Regions from separate parts of the Streptomyces sp. PL-25 genome, predicted to be linked through region 1. Evidence: riboswitches for the same ligand, from Rfam matches in the RefSeq annotation. Region 1 holds a riboswitch; the other holds the start of a gene.
What was found. A riboswitch is a leader RNA that binds a small molecule or an ion and turns the genes downstream of it on or off. The one in region 1 is predicted to bind fluoride.

Region 2: another riboswitch for fluoride. It lies ahead of R4Z62_RS02980 (NUDIX hydrolase); the one in region 1 lies ahead of R4Z62_RS29385 (inorganic diphosphatase).

The regions. Positions count from the first base shown of each region.
Region 1 covers NZ_CP136997.1:6,605,651-6,610,347, reverse strand. The annotation lists gene eno (phosphopyruvate hydratase) at 1-544, opposite strand, end outside; gene R4Z62_RS29390 (2,3-bisphosphoglycerate-dependent phosphoglycerate mutase) at 598-1,320, opposite strand; gene R4Z62_RS29385 (inorganic diphosphatase) at 1,355-1,855, opposite strand; fluoride riboswitch at 1,902-1,967, opposite strand; gene R4Z62_RS29380 (hypothetical protein) at 2,093-2,422, shown strand; gene R4Z62_RS29375 (MFS transporter) at 2,445-3,620, opposite strand; gene R4Z62_RS29370 (hypothetical protein) at 3,617-4,066, opposite strand; gene ettA (energy-dependent translational throttle protein EttA) at 4,090-4,697, opposite strand, start outside.
Region 2 covers NZ_CP136997.1:688,726-693,422, reverse strand. The annotation lists gene R4Z62_RS02985 (diacylglycerol/lipid kinase family protein) at 1-898, opposite strand, end outside; gene R4Z62_RS02980 (NUDIX hydrolase) at 923-1,438, opposite strand; fluoride riboswitch at 1,469-1,532, opposite strand; gene R4Z62_RS02975 (hypothetical protein) at 1,614-2,159, opposite strand; gene R4Z62_RS02970 (DUF211 domain-containing protein) at 2,156-2,440, opposite strand; gene R4Z62_RS02965 (DUF190 domain-containing protein) at 2,485-2,835, opposite strand; gene R4Z62_RS02960 (universal stress protein) at 2,894-3,355, opposite strand; gene R4Z62_RS02955 (proton-conducting transporter transmembrane domain-containing protein) at 3,408-4,697, opposite strand, start outside.

The DNA of each region.
Region 1 (4,697 bases):
CCGCCTCGGGCAGGCTCGGCGCGCCGAGCGGGGCGAGCATGAACTCCTGGAAGTCGAGCGCGTTCGCGGCGTGGGCGCCGCCGTTGACGACGTTGAAGTGCGGCACCGGCAGCCGCGGGGTGGTGCCCGCGACCCGGGCGAGGTGCTGCCACAGCTCCCGCCCGGCGAGGGCGGCCTCGGCGCGCCAGGCGGCGAGGGAGACCCCGACGACGGCGTTGGCGCCGAGCCGGGACTTGGTGCCGGTGCCGTCCAGTTCGACCAGTGCCCGGTCGAGGTCGGCGGCCGAGTCGAAGGCGCGGCCGGTCAGGGCGCGGGCGATCTCGCCGTTGACGTGCCCGACCGCGGCCAGGACGCCCTGGCCCCGGTAGCGGGCCTCGTCCCCGTCGCGCAGTTCGACGGCCTCCCGGGTGCCGGTGGAGGCCCCGGAGGGCACACCGGCCCGGGTCCGGGTGCCGTCGTCGGTGGTGAGGGTGACGGCGAGGGTGGGGCGGGCGCGGGAGTCGAGGATCTCGACGGCGTGCAGCTCGGCGGGGCGCAGAGTCATGGGGGTCTTCCTCCGGGGTGCGGGGGTGGTGGATCGAGGGCGGGGCGCCGGGGTCAGTGGCCCTCGGCGGCCACCAGGTCGGCGCGGACGGCGCTGCCGGGGTCCAGGTAGGTGCCGTGGCGTACGAGGGGACGCAGGTCGCCGTCGAAGTCGTGGCGCAGGGGTGCGCCGGTGGGGATGTCGAGCCGTTCCGCCTCGTCGCCGGTGAGGCGGTCCAGCACGGCCGCCAGCGCGCGCAGGGAGTTGCCGTGCGCGACGACCAGCACGGTGGCTCCGGTGCGCAGTTGGGGTACGAGGACGTCGGTCCAGTAGGGGACGACCCGGGTGATCATGTCGGCCAGGCTCTCCACGGAGGGCACCGCGTCGGGGCGCAGGGCCGCGTAGCGCGGGTCGGCGCGCAGCCGGGCCAGCGCGTCGGCGGGCAGCGGGGCGGGGCGGCCGTGCAGCGAGCGGCGCCAGTGCCGGTAGCGGCCGGGGCCCGCCTCCTGCCGGACCTCGTGCTTGAGGCGGCCGGTCAGGGCCCCGTACTGGCGCTCGTTCAGCCGCCAGCTGCGGCGTACGGGGATCCACAGCCGGTCCAGCGTGCCGAGGGCGAGGTCGGCGCTGTGCACGGAGCGGCGCAGCAGGGAGGTGTGGACGACGTCCGGCAGGAGCCCTTCGCGGGCGATCGACCGGGCCGCCCGGACGGTCTCGTCCTCGCCCCGGGGGGTGAGGGGCACGTCGGTCCAGCCGGTGAAGCGGCCCTCCGCGTTGGTGGTGCTCTGGCCGTGCCGCATGAGGACCAGGGTGCCCACGGGCCGGGCGCGCGGCTCAGTCACCGGTCGTCCCCGGGGTGGCCGCGGCCCGCTCCCGGGCGGCGCCGATCTCCGCGTACGCCTGCTCGCGGCCCTCCCAGTGGGAGCCCTCGACGGACTTGCCGGGTTCCAGGTCCTTGTAGACCTCGAAGAAGTGGGTGATCTCCAGGCGGTCGAACTCGGGGATGTCGTCGATGTCCCGCAGGGGCGCGTGGCGCGGGTCGTGGGCGGGGACGCAGAGGATCTTCTCGTCCGGGCCGTGCTCGTCCTTCATGACGAACATGCCCACCGCCCGGCATTCGACGGCGCAGCCGGGGAAGGTCGGCTCGCCGGTGAGCACCAGCGCGTCCAGCGGGTCGCCGTCGCGGCCCAGGGTGCCCTCGATGTAGCCGTAGTCGGCCGGGTACCTGGTGGAGGTGAACAGCAGCCGGTCCAGCCGGATGCGGTGCAGTTCGTGGTCCATCTCGTACTTGTTGCGGGACCCCTGCGGGATCTCCACGGTCACATCGAACTCCACGGGAGCCTCCTGGCGACGGGAGCCGTCCTCATGGCACGGCTCGGCTGTTCTGCCAGGGACCGTCAGCGGCATGATGCCGCGGTTCGCGGTGAGCCCCATCACCGACGCGCTGGGCGCCTCCACAGTGTGCCCCATGGATCACCCGCGCGGGTATCCAGGGTACGCCGGACGGAGCAGCTCCGTGGGCGGAGCCCCGCGACGTACGCTGGACGTGCGGGAAGACCCGGGGAGGATGCCATGTCCGGCGCCGTCTCCAGCTCCCACGGGAGCGCGCACCTCACTGTCTCGGCGGGACTCTTCGCGCCCGCGTGGCTGCCGCCCGGGGGCCGGGGCAACGGTCTGCGGGCGGTGTCCTGGGCGCCAGTCGCCGACATCCCCGCGCGCCGGGTCGACGAGGTGCTCGACGCGCTGCGCGAGGCGGGGGTGCCCGCGCACGCGGCGCCCGCGCCCCGGCCGGTCCGGGTCGTGACGCCGGGCGAAGGCGCGCCGGGGACCGTGTGGCGGCTGCGGGTGGGCTCGCAGGCCTACGGGAGGGCCGAGGACGTGCTGATGCGGCTGCTGCGGTGAGCCGCCCGGTCCCGCGCGGCGCTCAGGCGATGTGGCGCACCTTGAGCAGCAGCGGGACCGCGGCCAGTTGCAGGGCGACGGAGAAGACCACCAGGCCGGTGACGGAGTGGTCGTAGAGGGCCCCGAGGGCGAGGCTGCCCGCGCACCAGCACAGGCCGAAGCCGGTGTCGAAGAGGCCGAAGGCGGAGGCCCGGCGGCCGGGGGCGGTCATGCCGGTGAGGGCGGCCCGGACCACGGACTCCTGGGCGGCCGTGCCCAGCCCCCACAGCACCACGCCGCACACGGCGGCCACCGGGCCGCCGAGGAAGACCAGCGGCGGGAAGCACGCCGTCAGCAGGGTCGCGCCCACCACCGTCCGCAGCCCCCACCGGTCGAACAGGCGGCCGAGCGTGAGCGCGGCGAGGGCCTCGGTGGCCATGGCGACGGAGTACAGGACGGGGATCCAGGGGGCGGAGACGACGTGCGCCCGGCCGAAGTGGTAGGCGATGAGCGGGTAGTCGGCGTAGGCGGCGGCGATCAGCCCCATGGCCGCCAGATAGGTCCAAAAGGCCCGGGGGGTGCCGTGCCTTCCGGGGACGTCCCCGCCGGTGTCCAGGCCGGACGGGTCGGGGTACTGCCGCCACGCGGCGGCCAGGACGAGCAGGGTGAGCGCGGCCGGTACGGCGAGCACGGCGAAGCCGGTGCGGTAGCCGCCGTGCAGCGCGAGGACACCGGCCACGACGAGCGGGCCGGTCATCGCACCGGCCGCGTCCAGGGCCTCCCGTACGCCGAAGACCCGGCCGCGGCCCAGCTCGGCGGTGGCGTGGGCGAGCATCGCGTCCCGGGCGGGGGTGCGCAGGGCGCGTCCGGCGCGCTCGGCGGCGATCAGCACGGCGGCCACCGGCCACTGCCCGGCCAGGGCGAGCAGCGGCACCGCGACCATCTGCACCAGGTAGCCGGCGGCGGTGATCGGCCAGTACCGTCCGGTGCGGTCGGCGGCGTGGCCGGACACGAACCGCAATGCGTAGCCGAGGAGTTCGCCGGTGCCCGCGATCACGGAGACGGCGAGGGCACCGGCGCCGAGCGAGCCGAGGAACGGTCCGGTGACGCCGCGCGCGCCCTCGTGGGCCATGTCGGAGAACAGGCTCACCACGCCGATGAGCAGCACGAAGCGCAGCGCGGTGCCGCCCGCCGGGCCCTGGCGACCGGTGCGGCTCACCGCTTCGGGTCCGCCGGTGGCTCCGGGGAGCCGTGCGCGAGCCCGCGGCCCGTGCTCCGGCCGGAGCCGTCCGCGCCGCCGTCCGGCGGAAGGCCGCAGGGGACGTCGGTGACGCGGCGGCGGCGCAGGCCCGCGTGGCGGGCCAGGGCGCGGGCGGCGCCGTGCAGGGTGCGGTAGGCGCCGATCTCGTGCGCGGTGCCCGCGGGGACGGCGACCCAGCGGGCGCGGCGGCCGTCGCGGTGGTGGCGGGCGCGGCCGAGCGGCCGTCCGCCGATCGCGACGACCTGGATGACGAAGTGGCCGGGGAAGAGCGGGGTGCAGGCCAGGCCGCCGGTCCGGGCGAGCCGGCCGAGGGCCTGTTCCTCGCGCAGGTGCCACTCGGCGTTGACGACGGTGACGCGGGCCGTGCGCAGGGCCGCCACCGCCGCCCGGTCGAGTTCTGTCATGGCGCGGTGCTCCTGTCGGGCGGTCAGCCGCGGACCAGCCGCCGGTGCGTGACCGGGTGCGGGCGGGCGGCCTCCTCGCCGAGCCGCTGCCGCTTGCCGGCCTCGTAGTCGGCGAAGTTGCCCTCGAACCAGAACCAGTGGGCGCCGCCCTCCCAGGCGAGCACATGGGTGGCGACGCGGTCCAGGAACCACCGGTCGTGCGCGCTGATCACGGCGCAGCCGGGGAAGGCGAGCAGCGCGTGTTCCAGCGAGGCCAGGGTCTCCACGTCGAGGTCGTTGGTCGGCTCGTCCAGCAGCAGCAGGTTGCCGCCCTGCTGGAGGGTGAGCGCCAGGTTGAGCCGGTTGCGCTCGCCGCCGGACATCAGGCCGACGGGCTTCTGCTGGTCGGCGCCCTTGAAGCCGAAGGTGGCGACATAGGCGCGCGAGGGCAGTTCCACACCGCCGACGCGCAGGTGCTCCCGGCCGCCGGAGACCGCCTCCCACACGCTGGCGGCCGGGTCGAGCCCGGCGCGGTCCTGGTCGGCGTAGGAGACGCGGACCGTGCCGCCCAGGCGCAGGGTCCCGCTGTCGGGCCGCTCCTCGCCGACGATCATCCTGAAGAGCGTCGTCTTGCCCACGCCGTTGGGGCCGA
Region 2 (4,697 bases), 5.9 Mb from region 1:
CGGCCGCCTCGCCGTCGTAGGCGTAGGTCAGGCCGCGCAGACCGGCCAGCCGCAGCCGGGGCACGACGTGCTGTTCGGGAAGGGCGAGCGCGTGCGGTGCGTCGACCGCCTCGGCCAGCAGGGCGACCAGCCGGCCGTGCCGCTGCCCGGCGTCCGCGTCGAGCAGCCGCACGTCGAGCAGGCCGTCCGACAGCCGCTCGCGCGTCGGCAGGGCGTGCAGGGAGTGCTGCCGGTACACGCCGTTTCCCGCGAAGAGCAGCCAGAGGCGGCGTGGCGTGCCGTCCAGGCGCAGCGCGAAGGGCCGGGCGGTGCCGCTCGCGAAGGGCAGCGCCAGCGCGGTGGCGGCCCGCCGTCCGCAGCGGGGGCGGACCAGTTCCCGGAAGCGGACCAGATCGGCGTAGGCGCCCAGGGCGAAGGTGTTCAGGAACACCCGGGGCGGCCGGTGGGCGCCCGGCGTGCCGATCAGGGCCACGTCGACGGCCGCTCCCCGGCCCTCTTCCACGGCGGTGGCCGCCACGGAGACGGAGCGCAGACCGGCCGCGGCGGCGAAGTGGTCGAGCGCGCCGCCGGGGAAGACGGCGAGCGGGAGGCCGTGGCGCAGCGCGGCGCGGGCCGCCGCGTTGACCGAGCCGTCGCCGCCGACCACCCCCAGCGCCCCGCCCGCCTCGGCCGCCGACCGGGCGGCCGCCTCCAGGGCGGCGGGCAGGCCGCCGGGGGAGCGGACGGTGACCGGGCGGGCCCGGGGCAGCAGGCTCCGCAGCTCGGCGAGGGCGCGCTCCGCGCCGGTGGCGGCCGGGTTGGCCACCACCCGCAGTCCGGCCCCGCCGGGCAGCGGCCGTATGCGGGACGGGTCCGCGCGCCCCGTCGGCGCCGGACGGCCCCGCCGCTCCGCGGCCATGGCGCGCTCAGCCCCGTCCGGACGTCACCGGGAACGGAACGGGGGGAGCGGGGGCGGCGCCGACAGGGCGCGGGTGACCCGCGTGCCGTTCCGCGGGCGCCACAGGTTGCCCAGGTAGGGCGCGTACCGGCGCCCGCCCCGGTGGAAGAGGCCCGGCAGATGGCCCGCCAGCGGCGGCTTCATGTCGAGAGCGCGCAGCCGGGAGAACGCCACGAATTCGGCCGTCATGCCCTCCTCACGGGAGGAGGGCGTCTGGCCGGGCGCGCCGTCTGCGGTGAACACCAGGTCCACGGTCCGCCGCCCGGTGTCCGGGTCGACGGCCTCCAGGACGAACGCGACCCGGGCCGGTTCCACCGCGAGGCCGGTCTCCTCGCGGGTCTCGCGGCGGGCGCAGGCCACCATGCTCTCGCCCGCGCGGGGGGTGCCGCCGGGCAGCACCCAGTCGTCCGCGCCCCGGGCGGTGCGGTGGACGAGCAGCACCGACTCGCCCCGGAAGACGACGGCGGAGCAGCGCAGCAGGACATCGTCGGGCATCCTCATGCCGATCTCCTCGCAGATGATGTGCGGGTGTTACCGGTAGAGGCCATCAGCAGGAGGTCCTGCGGTTGTGGCGAGCCCCATCGCCATGGCGATGCCCTCCTATTGTGGCGTACGTCCCCGGTCCGTCCGCAAGTCCTCCGCGCGGTCCGGCGGACCCCGCGCGCGGCCCGGCCGGTCACGCGATGCGCAGCCGGATGCCGACCCAGGTGGTCGCGACGCCGCCCGCCGCCATGGCCAGCGCCCACAGGACGGGGCGGGCGGTCAGGAGACGGGCGAGCATGGCGCCGAGGCAGGACAGGGCGAGGACGGCGAGTGCCACGACGATCCACGGCGGGCCGGGCAGGACCGCGCCCAGCGCGAGCGGCAGCGCGGCCCCGGCGAAGCTGGACACACAGGCGACGAGCGCGGCGCGCCAGGACCGCAGCAGGGCGAGCCGCCCCAGGTGCGTGGCGGCCATCTTCCGGCCGCGGCCGAGGCTGAGCTGCCGGGTGATGTGCGCGAGATGGGCCCGGCGTTCGGCGTAGTCGGCCACCATGACGGTGAAGGCGGCGGTGACCAGCGCGGCGCAGCCGACCCGCACCGCCAGGCTCCAGCTGACCGGGGTGCCGGACCCGGTGAGGGAGGCGGAGGCGAGGGTGAGGGCGTTGAGCAGGCCGTCGGTGATCCCGAGGACGAGGGGGAGCCGGACGGCCCCGGCGGCCTTCGTGAGGGAGACGGTCATCTCTTGCGGGGGGTCCGGTCGAGTGTGTAGGCGCCCGCGACCACCTCGTCGGTGCTGTGCACGACGGCACCGGCGTGCTCGATGGCCCGCTGGATGGCCGTCAGGTCCAGGGCGTCGCCCTCGATGGTGACGTCGGTCCCGATGGTCTCGACGTCGATCTCGGTCACGGAGATGTTGACGGCCTGGACGCCCGGCACGTTCTCGATCTTCTGCGCCAGATGGGTGAGGCTCGGCTCGCTGATGGCCATGTCGACATCGAGGACCAGTCGGCGGATCGGCATGAGCGGTGTCCTTGTCGGAGTGCCTGCGTGTCCTGTCGGTGTGCCTACGCGTCGGACCGGTCGTCCGGGGTGAAGCGGACCAGTTCGCATTCCTCCAGGATGGCCGCCCCTTCGGAGACGATCCCGTCGAGCTCCGGCAGGAACGCCCGTACCTTCTCCGGGGAGTCGGCGAAGACGACCGCCATGGGCAGGTCCTCGCTCAGGGACAGGATGCGCTGGGTGTGGATGCGGGAGTGGGCCCCGTAGCCCTCGACCCCGCGGAAGACGCTGGCCCCGGCGATGCCGGCCTTGTGCGCGCGGTGCACGATCTCGGTGGCCAGGGGCTTGTGGTGCACGGTGTCGTTCTCGCCCACGAAGACGGTGACCTTCAGGCCGGGGCGGGTGTGCCTGCTCATGTGCGGTTGCTCCGTTCGGTTGATGTACTGCTCGGAAGTGCCGGGTGCGGGGGCGTTCTCACCCGGTGTCCTCGGGGGGCGCCGCGGCGGGGACCACGAGCACGGGCAGGGCGGCCCGCTCGGTCACCCGCCGCACCACGTCGCCCAGCGGCCGGGCCCGCAGATGGCTGTCCGCGCCGTGGCGGCCCAGGACGATCAGGTCGCAGCCGTGCTCGGCGGCACTCGCGACGAGGTCGGCGGCGATGTCCGTGCCGGTGCCCCAGTCCAGTCGGAGCTGCCCGGCGAAGGGCGGCAGCGCCTGCCACGCCCGGTCGAAGCGCTCCTGCACCCAGGCGCGCTGGGCGCCGAGGTCGCGGGTGCGCTCACCGCCGGTCTCGGTGTGCTCGGACGGTACGAGCACGGCGCGCACCAGGACGCCGCCCCGGTCGCCGGCCAGCGCCACCGCGGCCGCCAGCGCCGCGCGGGCGGCGGGCGAGGCGTCCCAGCCGACGAGGATCCTGTGGAACGGTGACGCGGTCATCGGCTTCCTCCTTCACCGGGCCGGGCCGCGGGAACGACCGCCGCAGGGCCGGTCATGACAGGGCCGCCACGAGGGCCAGGGCGCCGACCAGGACGATCAGCATGTAGGTCAGATAGGCGTCCAGGCGGCCGCACTGGAGGCGCTTGGCCGCGGCCACCAGCGCGCGCAGCGGACGGTAGAACGGCTGGTACAGATACACCTCGACGACCTCCACCACGTCGGACGCGTAGTCGAGGGTGCCTCCGGTCGCCGCCGTGCGCACCGGCCCGGCGCCCTCCGGTCCCGGTTCCCCTTCCGGTTCCGGTGCCGGAGGGTCCCCGGTGCCCGGTCGCGCGGCGACGGCGGGTGCGATGCCGGTGGGTGTGGCGCGGGTGCGGGTGCGCAGCACGGCGCCCAGGACACGCCGGGTCGGGTTGGCGTACCCGAAGGGGGTGTACCGATCGTCGCCGTGCACACCGCCGCTCGCCGAACGCCACGCCGGCACCCGCCGCACCCGCAGGGCCCCGCCGCGCGAGGCCGCCACCAGCAGCACCAGGACGCCCGCGCACAGCACCGGCATCACCACCCACAGCCAGCTCGGGGAGAGGCTGGAGAACCCGGCGAAGACGGGCTGCACGACCCAGGGCGAGACCAGCGCGCCCAGGGTGGCGTCCCGCGGCACCAGCGGTTCGAGACCCGCGCTGATCACCCGTAGCTGAAGCGGTGTCAGGGCGGCGGCGGCCAGGCCGCCCAGGGCCAGCAGCAGGACGCCCGCGCGCCCCGCGATCCCCAGGTCCGCCCGGCACGGGGCACGGCGGGCCGGACGGTCGTCCCGGGGGCCGAGGACGACCATGCCGACGATCCGGACGAAGGTGACCGAGGCGAAACCCGCGGTCAGCGCGATCAGGGCGCCCGCGACCGCGAGGGCGAGTCCGTAGGGGAAGGCGGAGTACCGGAACTGCTGCATGAGGCTCTCCAGCAGGAACCACTCCGAGACGAAGCCCGCGGTGGGCGGCAGCCCGGCGAGGGTGACGGCACCGGCGGCGAGCCCGCCGGCCGCCCACGGCAGCCGGCGCGCGGTGCCGCGCAGCTGTTCGAGGTCGCCGGTACCGGCGTCCGACTCGACGGCCGCGGCTCCGGCGAAGAGCAGTGTCTTGGCGACCGCGTGCGCGATCGTCTGGAGCGTGGCGGCGAGCAGCCCGGCGGCGGTGAGCCGTTCGCTGCCCGTGAGCGCGCCGACGAGCGCGACGGCGTACCCGGTGCAGATCAGGCCCGCGTTCTCGATGCTGGACCAGGCGACGACCCGCTCAAGTCGGGCCTGCACGGCCGCGTGCGCGATGCCGAGGAACGCGGTCAGCGCGGC